DNA from 2 places in the Rahnella sp. PD12R genome. Region 2 is predicted to be linked to the other one. Evidence: predicted binding sites of a transcription regulator. Region 2 holds the regulator's gene; the other holds the start of a gene.
What was found. The regulator PhoB, encoded in region 2, activates phosphate uptake and scavenging genes when phosphate is short. The targets are predictions, from matches to a motif close to CTGTCATAAAACTGNCNNAT.
Positions count from the first base shown of each region.

Region 1: a site for PhoB is predicted at 3,839-3,858, ahead of KWG64_RS22130 (MIP/aquaporin family protein). Genes of this name have one in related genera too.

Region 1 covers NZ_JAHTMS010000014.1:78,060-87,787, forward strand. The annotation lists gene emrD (multidrug efflux MFS transporter EmrD) at 1-34, shown strand, start outside; gene glpX (class II fructose-bisphosphatase) at 103-1,113, opposite strand; gene glpK (glycerol kinase GlpK) at 1,257-2,780, opposite strand; gene KWG64_RS22130 (MIP/aquaporin family protein) at 2,826-3,674, opposite strand; gene zapB (septal ring assembly protein ZapB) at 4,264-4,503, shown strand; gene rraA (ribonuclease E activity regulator RraA) at 4,568-5,053, opposite strand; gene KWG64_RS22145 (1,4-dihydroxy-2-naphthoate polyprenyltransferase) at 5,174-6,100, opposite strand; gene hslU (HslU--HslV peptidase ATPase subunit) at 6,198-7,529, opposite strand; gene hslV (ATP-dependent protease subunit HslV) at 7,542-8,072, opposite strand; gene ftsN (cell division protein FtsN) at 8,188-9,141, opposite strand; gene cytR (DNA-binding transcriptional regulator CytR) at 9,222-9,728, opposite strand, start outside.
Region 2 covers NZ_JAHTMS010000002.1:646,607-656,334, forward strand. The annotation lists gene proY (proline-specific permease ProY) at 1-1,263, opposite strand, end outside; gene brnQ (branched-chain amino acid transport system II carrier protein) at 1,420-2,739, opposite strand; gene KWG64_RS07045 (cobalamin-independent methionine synthase II family protein) at 3,185-4,288, opposite strand; gene phoR (phosphate regulon sensor histidine kinase PhoR) at 4,545-5,864, opposite strand; gene phoB (phosphate response regulator transcription factor PhoB) at 5,888-6,577, opposite strand; gene sbcD (exonuclease subunit SbcD) at 6,805-8,043, shown strand; gene sbcC (exonuclease subunit SbcC) at 8,040-9,728, shown strand, end outside.

The sequences.
Region 1 (9,728 bases), on a different contig from region 2:
GAACCGCAGTCAGCATGAAGGGCATGCGGCTTAACGTTTTGTTTTACATTAAAAAAGGCAGGGCGAAAAACCCTGCCTTTTTGATGACCGGAAGGGCGCGAATCAGATAATGAATTCGTGCAGCGCGGCGTCTTTGCGGTCGAGATAATGCGTCGAACGGATGCGGCGGATGGTGCGGGATTTTCCACGAATCAGCAGTGTTTCGGTCGTCGCCATATTTCCCTGACGGCTGATGCCTTCCAGCAGATCGCCTTTGGTAATCCCGGTCGCGGAGAAAATCACGTTGTCGTTGCGCGCCATATCATCGAGCAACAGCACTTTCCCGGCTTCAATCCCCATCGCTTTACAGCGCGCCAGCTCTTCTTCGCCAATCCGGCGGTTTTCCGGCGTATCCCCTTTGACGTCATGACGCGCCAGTAATCGCCCCTGCATATCGCCATCCAGCGCGCGGATAACGGCCGCAGAAATCACGCCTTCAGGCGCGCCGCCAATTCCGTAAAGCACATCAACCTCACTTTCCGGCATGCAGGTCAGAATGGTTGCTGCGACGTCACCGTCCGGGAACGCAAAGACGCGGACACCGGCGGCCAGCATTTCACGGATTGCGTCGTCATGACGCGGTTTTGCCAGCACGGCGACGGTCAGTTCGGTCAGCGGTTTGTTCAGCGCTTTGGCAATATTCGCCAGATTTTCTGCCAGCGTCAGGTTCAGATTAATCGCGCCTTTCGCGCCAGGACCGACGGCGATTTTCTCCATGTACATGTCAGGGGCGTTGAGGAAAGAACCCTGATCGCCCACCGCCAGCACAGCCAGCGCGTTGGACTGACCCATTGCGGTCATGCGCGTACCTTCAATCGGATCCACCGCGATATCGACCGCGTCGCCGTTGCCGGTACCGACTTTTTCACCGATATACAGCATCGGTGCTTCATCGATTTCACCTTCGCCAATCACAATCGTGCCATCGATATCGACTTTATTGAGCATGATGCGCATGGACTGCACGGCGGCGTTATCGGCGAGGTTTTTATCCCCACGGCCCAGCCATTTATAACCGGCGAGCGCGGCAGCTTCGGTCACGCGGGAGAACTCGATTGCTAATTCACGTTTCATTGGAAAACCTGTTGGAAGAAAAGAAAGAGTTCGGTGAGGCAAGGCTCATCTGTGCCGCAGATTTTAGCACAGTGGGAAGGACGCATAAAAAAACTCCCCGGATGGGGAGTTTCATAAAAGGTGTTGGCGTAAAACTGACGGGCTTATTCGTCGTGATCTTCCCACGAACGAACGCGTGCCACCGCTTTCTGCCAGCCTTTATAGCGGACATTACGTTCCGTCGTTTCAATACTTGGGCGGAATTCACGTTCGATAGTGGCTTTGCTGCGGACTTCTTCCAGATCGTTCCAGAAACCGACGGCCAGACCTGCGAGGAAAGCAGAACCCAGCGCGGTTACTTCCAGCACTTCAGGACGCTCAACGCGGGTACCCAAAATGTCGGACTGGAATTGCATCAGGAAGTTGTTGGCAACCGCGCCGCCGTCCACGCGCAAGGATTGCAGACGGGCACCGGAATCGGCCTGCATGGCATCCAGTACGTCGCGGGTCTGGTAAGCAATAGACTCCAGCGTTGCGCGGATGATGTGGTTGCTGTTTGCACCACGGCTCAGACCGAAGATTGCGCCACGGGCATACGGGTCCCAGTAAGGGGCGCCGAGGCCAGTGAAAGCAGGCACCACGTACACGCCGTTAGTGTCTTTCACTTTCATCGCAAAATATTCGGAGTCAGTCGCATCGCTGATCAGTTTCAGCTCATCACGCAGCCACTGAATAGATGCGCCACCGACGAACACGGCACCTTCCAGCGCGTAGTTTACTTCGCCACGCGGGCCGCAGGCGATGGTGGTCAGCAGACCATTTTTCGATGCAACAACTTCAGTACCAGTGTTCATCAGCAGGAAGCAGCCGGTGCCGTAGGTGTTTTTCGCCATACCCGGTTGCACGCACAGTTGGCCGTAAAGCGCCGCCTGCTGGTCACCCGCAATACCGGCGATTGGAATACGCGTACCGCCTTTACCACCAATGTTGGTCTGGCCGTAAATTTCTGAGGAAGGACGGACTTCCGGCAGCATTTCACGCGGAATATCCAGCGCTTCGAGCATGCGTTCATCCCATTTCAAATCACGGATGTTGAACAGCATGGTACGTGATGCGTTGGTGTAATCCGTCACGTGAACGCGTCCCTGAGTCATTTTCCAGACCAGCCAGGTATCGACAGTCCCGAACAGCAGTTCGCCGCGTTTTGCACGTTCACGGGAGCCTTCGACGTTATCGAGGATCCATTTCAGTTTGGTGCCGGAGAAGTACGGGTCAACCACCAGGCCGGTGTTGTGACGGATGTACTCTTCCATCCCGTCTTTTTTCAGCTTTTCGCAGATATCAGCAGTACGACGGCATTGCCACACAATCGCGTTATAAATCGGCTTGCCGGTTTCTTTTTCCCACACGATGGTGGTTTCACGCTGGTTGGTGATACCGATACCGGCGATCTGATCGGAATTGATGTCGGCTTTAGCCAGCACTTCAACCAGTACCGAGCTTTGCGATGACCAGATTTCCATCGGATCATGCTCAACCCAGCCAGATTTAGGGTAGATCTGGGTAAATTCACGCTGAGAAACGCTGATGATGTTGGCATCGTGATCCAGCACTACTGCGCGTGAGCTGGTCGTACCCTGATCGAGTGCGACAATGTATTTTTTTTCGTGAGTCGTATCTGCTGACATAATTTTCATCCTGCAAATGAGTAAGCTGTGGAACAGTTTAGCCGATCAGGCCTTGCGCTGTTTGGTTGGCTGTGACGCTTTGTCAGCCGCTGTTTCGTTAATCTGGTGTGGCAGATGACGACTAATCAATGCTTTATAGCCGACCGCACCCAGACAAGCACCCAGCAGTGGGCCAAAAATCGGTACCAGGAAGTAAGGGATATCGCGGGCGCCGGTGAAGGCCACTTTGCCCCAGCCTGCGAAGTAAGCGAACAGTTTCGGTCCGAAATCACGCGCCGGGTTCAGTGCGAATCCGGTCAGTGGCCCCATGGATGCACCGATAACTGCAATCAGAATACCGATCAGCAGCGGAGCCAGCGGGCCGCGCGGCAGGCCATTGCCATCATCGGTCAGGCCGAGGATCAGCGACATCAGAACGGCGGTGATCACGGTTTCAACCAGGAACGCCTGCAATACGCTGATGTGCGGGTTTGGATACGTAGAGAAGATACCGGCAAGGCTCAGACTGTCTACGCTACCGCGTACCATATTGTGAGTTTGCTCGAAATCGTAAAACAGATTGTAGTAAAGGCCGTAAACCAGCGCGGCGGCACAGAAGGCGCCTGCGACCTGCGCGATGATGTAAGGCAGAACTTTGCGTCCTTCAAAGTTTGCAAACAAACATAGCGCGACGGTGACAGCCGGGTTCAGGTGTGCGCCTGAAATCGCCGCAGTCAGGTAAATGGCCATGGCCACACCGAAACCCCAGACGATACTGATTTCCCACTGGCCAAAGGATGCTCCGGCAAGCTTCAATGCAGCAACACAGCCTGCACCGAAGAAAATGATAAGCCCGGTACCCAGAAACTCAGCGATGCACTGACCTTTTAATGTGGAACTCATGGTTTGGCTCATAGTTTGATCCTGCTAAGGATGATGTTAATGATTGGTTATAGTTTTTCTGTTATGTCGTACGTGAACGTAATCGGATTTTGACGTTCATCATTAAATGAGAACGTAATGTGAATTTATCGTTAACGAGCATAAACGAGAAATAGCGAAATCAAATTTTGTGTGTCGTGTCATAAAAATGAGCGATTTCGCGTATTCTCAGGCTATCGCGCGCGGCAAAAAGGCCACGATTTAACAATTCTCGCGCCGCGTTGGGTGAAACGAACATAACAACAGGCCGGATAAGGTTATTCGGTATTAAGGGGGATTTCTGGTGAGTGACGCTGCTTTTTAAGCATTTCCTGATACCCGGCGCTGTAAAATTGCAACAGACTGCGTGCAGGAAGGGGTTCTTGCTAGACAGGGCAAAGCTGGCTACATACAATCACCCGGTAAGACACCCGCTGGTTTTACAAGACTTTGGCGTAATTCAGACCCGGATTTGGTTTGAATTCGTTATCAAAATCGACGGAGTGCAGGAATTCTTGAGCCGTGTCCGGATGATGCGGCAGAACATAAGATGTGCGCCTTGCGAACATAAGGGGACCGAAAAATGTCATTTGAAGTATTTGAGAAATTAGAAGCTAAAGTTCAGCAAGCGATCGATACCATTACTCTTTTGCAGATGGAAATCGAAGAACTGAAAGAACAAAACAATACCCTGTCTCAGGAAGTTCAGCAGGCGAGTGGTAATCATGAGTCGCTGGTGCGTGAAAATGCACAGCTGAAAGAAGAACAGCACGTGTGGCAGGATCGTCTGCGTGCATTGCTGGGAAAAATGGAAGAAGTCTGATGACTTCGGCCTGAAAATAAAAAAGGACGCCACGGCGTCCTTTTTTGTTGCTGAAACCGCAAGGTTATTCGATGTCGAGCGGGTCTTCTGACAGCACGATACCGGTGTTGTCGGCATAAAGATGGTCACCGGAGAAGAAGGTGACACCGCCGAAATTGACACGAATGTCGCTTTCGCCAATCCCTTCACTGCCTGCGCCCGCCGGAATCGCTGCCATCGCCTGAATGCCGATATCCAGTTCTTCCAGATCGTCTACCTGACGAACCGCACCGTAAATCACAATGCCTTCCCATTCGTTTTGCAACGCCAGGCGTGCCAGACCGGCATCCAGCAATGCGCGACGAACGGAGCCACCGCCATCGACCAGCAGTACGCGACCACGGCCATTTTCTTCCAGCAAGTCATAAAGCAAGCCATTGTCTTCGAAACACTTCACTGTCGTGATTTGCCCGCCAAATGAAGTACGGCCACCAAAGTTGGAGAACAGGGGTTCGACGACATTCACTTCTTCATGGTAGATGTCGCAAAGTTCGGAAGTATCGTATTTCATAGGATTTCATCTGGTTGCTGCATGAGTGTTCAGTATATCCCTTTCGGGCGGATGTTGGCAAAATCATCAATTGTTAAATGTGAAAAGCGGCCCGATAAACGCACATCAGGCCACTTTTATTCAATTGAGTAACAGACCCACCGCAAACAACACGTTAGTCAGTAACGCCGTTTTCACCATATGTTCGAGCAGCGGACGCACTTCCAAAGATGTTTTGGACTTTCTCACGCGGATGACGTGAGTCACCAGCATCGGTACGGCCAGAATAAATAACCAGCCGGTCCAGTGGTGCAAATACACGGCGGAAAAAATGGCCAGGCATAGCGTGGCGGCGGCCAAAATAAACGTGTGATAATTGCGGGCATTCACCGGCCCGAGGCGAACCGCCAGCGTGTTTTTGCCGTTGGCGCGATCGGTTTCGATATCGCGCAAATTGTTGATATTCAGCACCGCCGTCGAGAGCAATCCCGTCGCGGTGGCCGGCAGCATCACAATCCAGTCAAAATATCCCGCCTGCAAATAGAATGTCCCGGCGACGCTGATCCAGCCAAAGAAAATCAAAACGGAAATATCACCCAGCCCCATATAACCGTAAGGGCGTGTGCCGACGGTATATGTGATGGCCGCGCCAATCGAGAGAAGGCCGAGGATCACAAAGCCCACGACATCGCTCGGTTTGTGGCAGGCGACAGCGATAAGCGCGATACCGCAAACGAGCGTCAGGGCGATGGTCAGGATAATCGCGCGCTTCATCTGTGCGGCGGTAATCATCCCTTTTTGCATCCCGCGCAACGGCCCGACGCGATCGGGCGTATCACTGCCTTTTTCGGCATCGCCATAATCATTGGCCAGATTAGACAGGATTTGCAGACAACCCGCCGTCAGCAATGCCAGCAGCGCGATGAGCGGATGGAAAACGCCTTGCAGGCTGGCAATCGCCGAACCCATGACAATTGAGGCAAAAGCCAGAGGCAGCGTTTTAGGACGCAGGCTTTCAAGCCATGCGCGGGCAGGCGTGGTCGGGGTGCAGGGAGTCATTGTGCTCATAGGTGATTTCGCTCAGGTGAACAGTCAGTCCGAAATCTAAAAAAAATCAGGGAGGCAAACGCCTCCCTGAAGATCACTTTCGGAACGTATGAGCAAATTATAAGATAAAACGGCTCAGATCTTCATCAGCTACCAGCTGATCAAGGTGGCTTCTAACATAATCTGCATCAATGTTTATGGAGATACCGTTGCTTTCGCTGGCGTCGTAAGAAATATCTTCCATCAGGCGCTCCAGAACCGTGTGCAGACGACGTGCGCCAATGTTCTCGGTGGTTTCGTTCACCTGCCATGCCGCTTCCGCGATACGACGGATGCCGTCAGCCGTGAAATCAATGGTCACACCTTCGGTCGCCATCAATGCTTTGTACTGATGAGTCAGGGATGCACTTGGCTCAGTCAGAATACGTTCGAAGTCTTCAGTCGACAGCGCCTGTAGCTCAACGCGGATTGGCAGACGACCCTGCAATTCCGGGATCAGGTCTGACGGGCTGGCCGTCTGGAACGCGCCGGAAGCGATAAACAGAATGTGGTCCGTTTTCACCATGCCGTGTTTAGTGGAAACGGTACAACCTTCCACCAGTGGCAGGAGATCGCGCTGAACGCCTTCGCGTGACACATCCGGGCCTGAGCTCTGGCCGCGTTTACAGATTTTGTCGATCTCATCGATGAACACGATGCCATGCTGTTCAACGGCTTCAATCGCCTGTTCTTTCAGCTCTTCCGGGTTCACCAGTTTCGCCGCTTCTTCTTCAACCAGCAGCTTGTAAGCTTCTTTGATTTTCAGTTTGCGCGGTTTCTGCTTCTGTCCGGCCATGTTCTGGAACATGGATTGCAGCTGGTTGGTCATCTCTTCCATGCCCGGAGGGGACATGATTTCAACGCCAACTGGCGCAGCCGCCAGATTGATTTCGATTTCTTTGTCGTCGAGCTGGCCTTCACGCAATTTCTTGCGGAAGTTCTGGCGTGCGGCAGAAGGCTCATGCGCTTCGTCAGCCTGGCCCCAGTTATTTTTCGCCGGCGGGATCAGCACATCGAGAATACGTTCTTCGGCCATTTCTTCGGCGCGGAAGCGGTTCTTATCGATGGATTGCAGACGGACCATTTTCACGGCGGCATCGGTCAGATCACGGATAATTGAATCCACTTCCTTCCCGACGTAGCCCACTTCGGTGAACTTGGTTGCTTCGACTTTGATGAACGGCGCGTTAGCCAGTTTGGCCAGACGACGGGCGATTTCGGTTTTACCGACACCGGTCGGGCCGATCATCAGAATATTTTTTGGGGTGACTTCGTGGCGCAGCGCTTCATCAAGCTGCATACGGCGCCAGCGGTTACGCAGGGCGATCGCGACAGCGCGTTTCGCTTTATCCTGACCAATGATGTAGCTGTCTAACTCGCTGACAATCTCGCGCGGGGTCATCTCAGACATAATTTTCGATCCTTACGCTTTAGAAGACAATTCTTCGATGGTGTGGAATTGGTTGGTGTAGATGCAGATATCACCCGCAATACTCAGCGATTTTTCCACGATATCGCGTGCGCCAAGCTCTGAGTTTTCCAGCAAAGCACGGGCAGCGGCCTGGGCATACGGGCCACCGGAACCAATCGCGATCAGGTCGTTTTCAGGCTGGATGACGTCGCCGTTACCACTGATAATCAGCGAGGCATTTTCATCCGCAACGGCCAGCAGCGCTTCGAGACGGCGCAGCATACGGTCGGTACGCCAGTCTTTAGCCAGCTCAACGGCGGCTTTTACCAGATGACCCTGATGCATTTCCAGTTTGCGTTCGAACAGCTCAAACAGCGTGAAGGCGTCAGCGGTACCGCCAGCAAAACCAGCGATCACTTTGTCGTTGTACAGGCGACGTACTTTCTTGACGTTGCCCTTCATGACGGTATTTCCCAATGTGGCCTGGCCATCACCACCGATAACGACCTTGCCGTTGCGGCGTACACTTACAATTGTTGTCACGAGCGGTTCCTCGTTGCAGACGGAAAAGATCCCCGCAGGCTTGTGGGACACTTTGCGTGTCTCACAAACTTACGGGGCATATTGAAAGTATAGATTGGGGAAGGATTACGGGTTTTCAACCCCCGGTTGCGAGGGGAATGCAACCGGAGATGCCTGCGCTCTTCAGGCGGGATAAGGTGCTGTCTGCACCGGAGCGATTGTTGTATGGGCCAATCACGACACGATTCCAGCCGCCGCCGGTGGTGATTCGACCTTCAAATCCTTCGAATGCCAGCTTGGCGCGCTGGGATTCCGCCTGATCGGCACCTTTGAACGAACCGCACTGCACCATAAAGCGCTGGGTTTTTTCCTGCTCTTTCGGTTTCTCTGGCGCAGCCTGTGTGATGGCGGCCGGCTGCTGTGCTTTCGGTTGTTCTTTCGGCACTTCCCGGACCGGTTCTTTCACCTGTGGCTTAGGTTTTGGCTGAACAGGCTGAGTTTGTACCTGAGCCTGCGGCGCGCGTACTGGCTGCGTTTGCGGCGTGTACGTTGGCTGCTGAACCTGACGCGGCTGTGTCTGCACCGGCTGCTGCTGGGCATAAGTCGGCTGCTGTTGCTGAACCTGGCGCTGCGTTTGTGCCGGACGCGTGGCGACCTGACTTGGGTCGTTATACGGCACTTCAGACAGCTGTGTTGGCGTCTGGCGCATATCGGCCTGCATTTGTTCGAGAAGCTGCCGTTGTTCCGGCGTCAGCTGAGTTTTGGATTCAACCTGACCGCCTGCCGTCGGTTCTGTCGGCGTGGTGACGCCCATCTGACGGTTTTCCAGTTCCTTGATATAACGCCAGCGCTCTTCAGGCTTCGGCGGTAATCCGTTACCCGTACGAACAGCATGCGTCGGCAGTACCGCCGCTTCTTCATGTTTATTGTGCGCAATAAAATAGAGGCCACCGACAAACACCACCAGTACCGCAACGGCTAACACCACCATGGTTTTGGAGATCGTTGGGGAACTGCGTTTTTTACTCCGGCTGGTACTTTTCCGCCGCGCTCCTGAGCGCCCACGGCTTACATAGTCTCTTTGTGCCACTATCGTTTCGCTGTGTCGTGATGAATGAAGAAGTGCGTCATGTTACTTAACCCTGCATATATAACAAATCAAAAACTGACTCACGCTTTCGGGGCGGCCGTGCTTTCGCGGACGACCAGCTCACTATCAAGCAGAAGCGAACCGTTTTGTACCGGATTTCCCTGTAACTGCTCAAGTAATAATAACATAGCCTGACGGCCAAGCTGGAATCTTGGCTGCGCGACGGTGGTCAGCGGAGGATCGGTAAACTGGCTGGCTTTGATGTCATCGAAGCCGACAACCGATAAATCCTGCGGAATACGCAAACCCATTTTCTTCGCCTGGAACATCGCGCCAATCGCCATAATGTCGTTATGGCAGAAGATGGCCGTTGGCGGAGAAGGCAGCGCCATCAGTTCGCTGACCGCCCGCGCGCCGGATTCGTAGGTAAAATCGCCCTGAGCGGTTAATGCATTTTCGACGCTGATCCCGTTGCGGCGCAGCGCCTGCACATAACCTTGCGAGCGATACTGGCAAAGCGGCATATGTTTCGGCCCTTCGATACAGGCAATGCGCTGGTGGCCCAGATTCAGCAGATAATGCACCGC
Region 2 (9,728 bases):
GAAGACCGAGGTGTAAACGCCGCCACGTAGCGGGAATTCCAGCTCTTTAATCTGCTGTTTGCTGAGCTTGCGACGGAAACCGATCTGGGAGAACAGGATCATAATCCACACCCAAACGGTCGCGAATGTCGCCAGAGACGCAATCACCAGGAAGACGCTGGACGGCATGATGTAGTTCAGATAAACCGCCACCAGCAGTGCGGCCATCATCACCAGAACGGTGACCCACGGCGTGCCGAGACGCGAAACTTTGCTGAACATTTTAGGCGCCTGCCCCTGCTCTGCCATACCGTGCAGCATACGGCCCACGCCGAACACGTCACTGTTAATCGCAGAAAGAGACGCGGTGATCACCACGAAGTTCAGAATGGTTGCAGCCGCCGCAATCCCCATGTGCTGGAACGTCAGCACGAACGGGCTGCCCTGCGTACCCACCTGATTCCATGGGAAAATCGACATAATCACAAACAGCGTACCCACGTAGAACACCAGAATACGCAGCGGAACGGAGTTGATGGCTTTCGGAATGGATTTCTTCGGGTCTTCTGCTTCACCGGCGGTAATACCGATGATTTCGATACCACCGTAGGCAAACATCACCAGCTGCAACGACAGGATCGTACCCATGATGCCCTGGCTGAAGAAGCCGCCGTTCGTCCACAGATTGTGAATACCGGTCGCCTGCCCGCCGTTGCCAATGCCCCAGAAGATAATACCGAAACCGGCAATGATCATGATGATGATGGTGAACACTTTGAAGAAGGAGAACCAGAACTCCAGCTCACCGAACACCTTCACGCTCACCAGATTGATAGCGCCGATAATCAGTACCACACTCAGCACCCAGGTCCATTGCGGTACATCCGGGAACCACACGCCCATATAAATACCGAACGCCGTCACATCGGCAATCGCGACAATCAGAATCTCAAAACAATACGTCCAGCCGGTGATGTACCCGGCCATCGGCCCGAGATAATCCTGCGCGTAACGTGAGAACGACCCGCTCTGCGGATTATTAACGGACATCTCGCCCAGCGCACGCATGATGATAAACGCGATAATACCGCCGACCAGATACGCCAGCAGCACGCTTGGTCCGGCCATTTTGATGGCATCGGCAGATCCGTAAAATAACCCGGTACCGATGGCTGACCCCAGTGCCATAAAGCGAATATGGCGCGTTGTCAGGCCACGTTTTAGCTTCGTGCCCGGCGCTTCTTTTTGCTCTGTTGGTTGTTCAGCTTCTTGCTGCATGTGCATTAACCCGTATGTTTTTTAAATATCAAAAGTGCGTATTTTAAGAAATTAACTTTTTTACCTGCCAATGAAAAAGCCACGGAAGATTCTCCGTGGCCCGATTGGCGAAACATTCAGCAGACTAATTATATTTTATGCCGTTGAACATTCACCAAATGATCATTGGTGCGCAGTGACGCTACGCGGACCGCTGATTTTGTCATAAATACCGGCCAGCACCAGCATTAATAATGACGGTGGTAACCAGGCCAGACCTTGCGCTGCCAGCGGCAGGTTCGCAGTCCAGGCTGGCATCAGGTCTGCAAAAGCAGAAGCTTTAATGCCATCAACAATACCAAAGACCAGGCTGACAACCATCACCGGCGCGACGATACGTGTGGTGCTGTTCCACCAGCGCAGGGTGAAGCTCAGTACAACCAGCGCAATACACGGCGGATAAATCGCAGTCAGAACCGGTACGGAAATCTGAATCAGATGGCTCAGGCCCAGGTTGGACACCAGCATCGAGAACAGACCCAGAATGAAGACCAGCGTTTTATATGACAGCGGCAGATACTGAGCGAAGAACTCAGCACAGGCGCAGGTCAGGCCAACTGCGGTGACCATACAGGCGATGAAAATCAGCGCGCCGAGGAAGAAGCTGCCTACGCTGCCAAAAGTGTGTGCCACGTAAGCATGCAGGATCACCGCGCCGTTTGTTGCATTTGGCACCAGTGAGGCGCTGTTTTCGCCCAGTTTAAACAGGCTCAGGTAGACCAGCATCAGGCCCAGACCGGCAATCAGACCTGCCAGAACCGTATAACGGGTCAGCAGTTTGGCATCGGTCACGCCACGAGAACGTGCCGCGTTAACGATAACAATCCCGAAGACCAGCGCGCCCAGCGTATCCATCGTCAGATAGCCGTTAACGAAACCGCTGGAGAACGGCACCGTCTGGTAAGCGTCAACCGCAGGCATTGGCTGACCGGCAGGCCACAGCAGTGCAGCGATACCCAGTGCGCCCAGCGCCACCATTTTCAGCGGCGCGAGGAAATGCCCGACGGTATCGAGCAGACGGCCCGGATACAGGGAGATACCAATCACCAGAGCGAAATAAATTACGCTGTAAATCAGCAGAGGCAGCGGGCCGTCACCGGTCATCGGCGCGATACCCACTTCAAAGGAGACCGTCGCTGTACGCGGTGTGGCAAACAGCGGGCCTACAGCCAGATAACAGACGGTCGCCAGAAGAATACCGGCACCACGACCAATTGGCGTACTCAGGGCGTCAACACCGCCACCGACGCGCGCAAGCGCAATCACGGTCATCACGGGAAGCCCTACCGCCGTGATCATAAAACCGGCAGCTGCCCACCAGACTTCATGACCGGCCTGCAAGCCAACCATCGGCGGGAAAATGATATTTCCTGCCCCGACGAATAAGGCGAAGGTCATGAAACCCAGCGCCAGAATATCTTTATTTGTTAAACGAGTACTCATGATTGGTGTCGTGTTGCCTGTTCAAATGAATAAAGTGTCCGATGCTGTCGTCGTGCCACTCCGTCAGAAGGATGAATGGCGTTGTCATAGCCAGAGAGCACCAATGTGAGGATCGGAGTGAGCTAAAAACGCCTGATGATATGCAGATGATTACGTTGTTATGCAGGGAGTATCGAGCGACAGCGGGGCTTAAGGTAAACGTTTATAGCGTAGAAAGGCAAGCCGTGATCCAAAAAGCAGAGCGTTCAACCAGATTAATACAACAAAGCAGTAATAATCACTAAATACACTCCGAAACACGCAATATGATATGTATGATTTTTGAACGAACAAAGCACAAGATATGCTCCGTTGAGATTAAAAATGCGTGAAATCACCACCTGCAGGTCATTTCACGCACAATATCCAGCATTTTTACAAGGCCAAAATTTAACCGCTTGCGGTTTTACCAGACGCGGGCAGCGATATCCACCACCAGTTTCAGTTTTTCCCACTGCTGCGCTTCGGTCAGACTGTTGCCCTCTTCCGTTGACGCGAAGCCACACTGCGGGCTCAGGCAAATCTGGTTAATGTCCAGATATTCAGCCGCTTCTGCGATACGCGCTTCCACGGTTTTTGCCAGTTCCAGCTCGCCGGATTTGGTGGTAATCAGCCCCAGAACCGCCTGCTGATGGCCTTTTTTGATGAAACGCAGGGGTTCGAACCCGCCTGAACGTTCATTGTCATATTCCAGGAAGTAAGCGTCGATATTCACCCCGCCAAACAGAATCTCTGCCACCGGCTCGTAACCACCTTCAGAAATCCAGGTTGAACGGAAGTTACCGCGGCAAACATGCAGACCAATCACCAGATCGTCCGGTTTACCGGCGATAGCTTTGTTGAGCACGTCAGCGTAAGTACGTGCTAACTCTTCCGGAGAATCACCACGTTCGCGGATTTGTTTCTTCTGATCTTCAGAACACAGATACGCCCAGACGGTATCGTCGAGTTGCAGATAACGACAGCCGGCATCATAAAAGGCTTTGATCGCGTCCCGGTAAACCTGTGCCAGATCGTCAAAATAGTCTTTCAGATCAGGATAAACGTCTTTGCTGATGGCGTTACGGCCACCGCGGAAATGCATCACGCTCGGGCTCGGAATAGTCATTTTCGGCACAGCCGTTCCGCTGATGCTTTTCAGAAAACGGAAATCTTCCAGCATCGGGTGCGAACCAAAACCGAGTTTGCTCACCACTTTGATACTGCGCGCTTTCGTCTGTACGCCGTTGAACTGGATCCCCTGAACCGCATCGTAACCTTCCACACCTTCCAGACCTTCGAAGAAGTCAAAGTGCCACCACGCACGGCGGAATTCGCCATCCGTCACCACTTGCAGACCGGCTTCACGCTGCAAATCCACCACGCGGCGGATTTCAGTGTCTTCTACTGCACGCAACTGCACCGCATCAATCTCACCGGCCTGAAACTGTTTGCGGGCTTCTTTGATCGCGGCCGGACGCAGGAAACTGCCAACGACGTCAGCGCGGAACGGAGGGGTTGTACGTTGCATGAAAACTCCTTATTGCATCACGCCCCTGGCGGAATGCGAATGATTTACAAAGTAAATAATTACGTTGCGTTATTTATAGACATCTGGATGTCTAAACGGCTTTAAGGCCATACTGTCATGCAGCCTGTTCACCCACAACAGAGGAATTTTCATGGGACGTGAAATAAATTCATGATCAGGAGGCGACTTCACGCCATAAACAGAAATGAAAAAGCCTGCTATCGGCTGATAACAGGCTTTAGGGAAACTACGCAAATTAAGGTTTTACGGAGACCGGGGAGTCTGAACCCTGAGGAACAATCAGTTTCGGTGCCAGCGTAAACATAAACCGGGTGCCGACGCCGACTTCGCTGAGGACTTCAAGCTTCGAATTATGGTGGCTGAGCGCATGTTTTACGATGGCGAGCCCCAACCCGCTGCCGCCGGTCTGGCGCGATCGCGCCTTATCCACACGGTAAAAACGTTCAGTCAGACGCGGTAAGTGCTGCGGCGCAATACCCGGCCCGTTGTCGCTTATCTGGAACTGTGCGCCGTGCGGGATTTGCTGCCAGCTGACTTCAATCCGCGTGCCCGGCGGGGTGTGATTCACGGCGTTGTACACCAGATTCGACACCGCACTGCGCAGCTGATCTTCGTTGCCAAAGACTTTCAGCTTTTCGTTTACGCGAAACACCACTTCATGTTTCCCGCCGCTTAACGTCTGCACTTCCCGCTCAAGCATACTCAGCATCACCGGAATATCGACCTTCTCGTGCATATCGATATTGGCAGACGCTTCGATTTTCGACAGGGTCAGCAACTGTTTCACCAGCCCGTCCATGCGCCGCGTCTGTTCCTGCATCGTATCCAGCGCTTTGGTGCGGAACGGCTCTTCCAGCTTGGCGTCTTCCATCATTTCCAGATACCCCTGCAACACGGTCAGCGGCGTGCGAAGTTCATGGCTAACGTTGGCAAAGAAGTTACGTCGCGCGCCTTCGAGCTGACGCATCTGCGTTACGTCACGCGCCACCATCAGAAGCTGCCCCTCGGAATAGGGCATCACGCGAAACTCAACATAATGTTCATTATTGAGTTGCAGATTCAGGGCACGGCTGAAGTCACGGGTCTGGATCCAGGTGCGGAATTCCGGATAACGCAGCAGGTTAAAAATATGCTGCCCGTTATCTTCCGGCCAGCGGAAACCGAGCAGATCCTGCGCCAGTCCGTTGCACCAGAAGATATTGCCTTCTTCCGTCGCCAGAACCACCGCATCCGGCAGCGATTCGGCACCGCTGCGGAAACGCTTGATCAGCTGACCTAATTCACGACGACGTCGCCGGTTGCGCATCTGCATCTGGTTCAGCCCGTAAAACAGCGGTTCCCAGCTCCAGCGCCCGTTCGGCGGGGTGATGCTGCGGTCAAGCCACAGCCAGTGAGAGAGTTTAAGCTGGTTGTAATAATTCCAGCCCAGCGCCGCGACGAGCGACGCAAAGAGGAGCCAGCCGAAATGGCCGACGAAAATTCCGAGGATCAGCGCTGGCAGGCAAAAGAGAAAAAATTCGCCGGCCAGACGTTTCCATGACAAACGTTCTAACACACAGATTCTCCGCTGTGGGGGACTCAATAACGCGTTGAGAAACGATATCCGGTACCACGAACAGTCTGGATCATTCTGTCATGTCCACTGGTTTCCAGCGCTTTACGCAAACGACGAATATGCACGTCTACCGTGCGATCTTCCACATAAACGTTAGTGCCCCACACGTTATTGAGCAACTGTTCCCTGCTGTAAACGCGTTCGGAATGGGTCATAAAGAAGTGTAACAACTTAAATTCGGTCGGCCCCATGTCGAGCGCCTGCTCGTTGGCCATCACCCGGTGAGACGACGGATCCAGACTCAGCCCCTGCATGTCGATCACTTCCTCGACCGCCATTGGCGAAATCCGGCGCATCACCGCTTTAATACGGGCAACCAGTTCTTTTGGTGAAAACGGTTTGGTGATGTAATCATCGGCACCGACTTCCAGGCCGCGCACCCGATCTTCTTCTTCACCGCGGGCGGTCAGCATCATCACCGGAATTTCGCGGGTCAGTGCTTCACGTTTAAGGTGCTTAATAAACTGAATACCGGAACCACCAGGTAACATCCAGTCGAGCAGGATCAGTTCAGGGTAAGGTTCAACTAACTGGCCAATCGCTGAATCAAAATCTTCAGCTTCTACTGCCTGATATCCATTCTGTTCCAGTACAAAACACACCATTTCACGGATTGGAGCTTCGTCTTCAACCACCAATATACGTCTAGCCATCGTAGGTCCTGCCAATAGGTTAGCGATCTTTTATTTGATTGCGGGCGCCATTATGCGTCAGTTTTGTGACAGATTTATGAATGAAAATGATGGTTCATTTAAGGCAAATATGACAGATAAATTCCCGCCATCCTGCTGAAATTGGTCTGATTTATCGGGGACAGGTTCCCCCGCCGACGTTTATACTTTGCCCCATTGTCGTCATACAGGGTTCACACGGGAGTCTCATGCGCCTGATCCACACCTCCGACTGGCACCTCGGCCAGTACTTTTTTACCAAAAGCCGCGCCGCTGAACATCAGGCATTTTTGCGCTGGCTGACCGGTCAGGTGCAGCAGCATCAGGTGGACGCCGTCATTGTCGCCGGAGACATCTTTGATACCGGCTCGCCGCCCAGTTACGCCCGCGAGTTGTACAACCGCTTCGTGGTGGAATTACAACAAACCGGCTGCCAGCTGGTGGTGCTGGCCGGAAATCACGATTCCGTCGCCACGCTCAATGAATCCCGCGAACTGCTTTCGTGCCTGAATACGCGGGTGATCGCCACCGTAGGCGAAAATCTGGATGAACAGGTTTTGGTGCTGAATACCCGCGAAGGCCAGCCCGGCGCGGTGTTGTGTGCCATTCCGTTTTTGCGTCCGCGCGACTTGCTGGCCAGCCAGGCCGGGCAGTCCGGCAGCGACAAACAGCTCGCCTTGCAGGAAGCCATTGCGGCGCATTATGACGCACTGTATCAGGCAGCGCTGGCTAAACGTCAGGAACTTGGTTTGCCGTTGCCCATTATCGCTACCGGCCATCTGACCACCGTCGGCGTCAGCACGTCTGACTCCGTGCGCGACATCTATATAGGCACGCTCGACGCCTTCCCGGCGCAGGCCTTTCCACCGGTGGATTACGTGGCGCTCGGGCACATTCACCGCGCCCAGTGCGTCGCAAAAACCGAACATATCCGTTACAGCGGCTCACCCATTGCGCTGAGTTTCGATGAGCTCAGCAAAACCAAAAGCGTTTACCTGCTTGATTTCGATGGCGCTAAGCTCAACGCCATCGACACGCTGGAAATCCCCGTTTTCCAGCCGATGCAGATCATTAAAGGTTCTCTCGCAGACATCGAAAAACAACTGACGCAGTTTGCTGACGGCGATGCCGGTAAACCGGTCTGGCTGGATATCGAAGTCGCCACGCAGGACTATCTCAGTGATATCCAGCGGCGTATTCAGACGCTGACCGCAGATTTGCCGGTGGAAGTCGTTCTGCTGCGCCGCAGTAAAGAACAGCGCATCAGCAGCATCGAACAACAGGAAAAAGAAACGCTCAGCGAACTGAGTGTCAGCGAAGTGTTTGAGCGGCGGCTGGCGCAGGAAACCGATCCCGACGAACCGCGTCAGGCGCGGATGCGCACGCTGTTCGCTCAGGTTGTCAGCCAGGTCACCAGCGGCGAGTCCGCAGAGGATGCCGCCCGATGAAAATTCTCAGTCTGCGTTTAAAAAACCTGAACTCGCTGGAAGGCGAATGGAAAATCGACTTCACCGCTGAGCCTTTTGCCAGCAACGGATTATTTGCCATCACAGGCCCGACCGGCGCGGGGAAAACCACCCTGCTGGACGCCATCTGTCTGGCGCTGTATCACCAGACGCCGCGTCTGAACGTCACGCCGAGTCAGAATGAACTGATGACCCGCCACACCGCCGAATCCCTGGCAGAAGTCGAGTTTGAGGTTAAAGGCATTGGCTACCGCGCGTTCTGGAGCCAGCGCCGGGCCAAAAATTCGCCTGACGGTAATTTACAGGCGCCCAAAGTAGAACTGGCGCTGCTGGCCGATGGCAAAATTCTGGCCGACAAAGTGCGCGATAAACTTGATGCCATCGCCGGGCTGACCGGGCTGGATTTCGGCCGTTTCACTAAATCTATGATGCTTTCACAAGGCCAGTTCGCCGCGTTCCTGAATGCCGATGCCAACGACCGCGCGGAATTGCTGGAAGAACTGACCGGCACCGAAATCTACGGGCGGCTTTCTGAACGCGTGTTTGAACAACATAAAGAAGCCAAAAATCAGCTCGACGGTTTGTATCAGCGCATGGCCGGAATCGAGTTGCTCAGCGAAGAGCAGCGTCAGGCCTTCGAAACGGAACTGGCCGCGCTGAACGCGCAGGAAATTATCCTCAGTCAGCAGGCGCTGCAACGCCAGCAGGATCTGAACTGGCTGCAACAATGGCAACAGGTGCAGCAAAAGCATCAGCAATCTCAGCAGCAGCTGACGGCGGCGGAGCAGGAAAACCTCGCCGCAGCGCCGCAATTGCAGCAACTCGCGCGCAGTGAGCCGGCTGAAAAGCTGCGTCCGCTGCTCAGCGACCGGTTGCGCTGCGAGAAAGAAACGCAGGAGTTACAGCAGGCACTTACACAGCTGGTTCAGCAGCAGGAACAACAGGCGGCGCAGATGACGCCGCGGGCTTCGGTGCTGGAACAGGCGAAAGCCGCTCGCCAGAATCAGGCCGGAGAGCAGCGCAAGCTCCAGACGCTGATGGACGAAAAAGTTCTGCCGCTGGATAACGAGATTGCCCGGTGGCACAAATCACTGACTGACACGCAGCAGGCCGTCAGTGAAGCACAGAAACAGGCCAGTGAGCACAGCGCGATGCTGGCGAAAATCACCGAAGAGCGCCAGAAACTGGAGGCACAGAGTCAGCAGCATCAGGCGAAACACGCCACACTGACCGGTGCGCTTCAGGTTCAGCAACAAAATCAGGCCGAACTGGAAAAACAGCAACCACTGACGACGTTGCAGAAACGGCAATCTGAACTGGCGCAGCTGCGTCCGGTGCGTCAGCAGCTGTTTTCACTCGCACAAATTTTCCCTCAGCTCGATTCGCGTGTCCGTCAGCAGCATCAGGATTTTGCGCAGAATCAGACGGCAATCGCGGAAGAAGAAGAACGCCTTGGCAGAATCCGCCTGCAATGCCAGAAACAGCTCGAGCATCTGAATGATGTCAAAGCGCGGCTGAAAAGCGAGGAACTGATCGTCAGCCTGACGGCAGAACGCGCGAATCTGCAAAGCGGCCTGGCCTGCCCGCTGTGCGGTTCCACCTCGCATCCGGCGATTGAAAGTTATCAGGAGATCAAACCGTCTGAAACGGCGCAGCGTGTTGAGAAA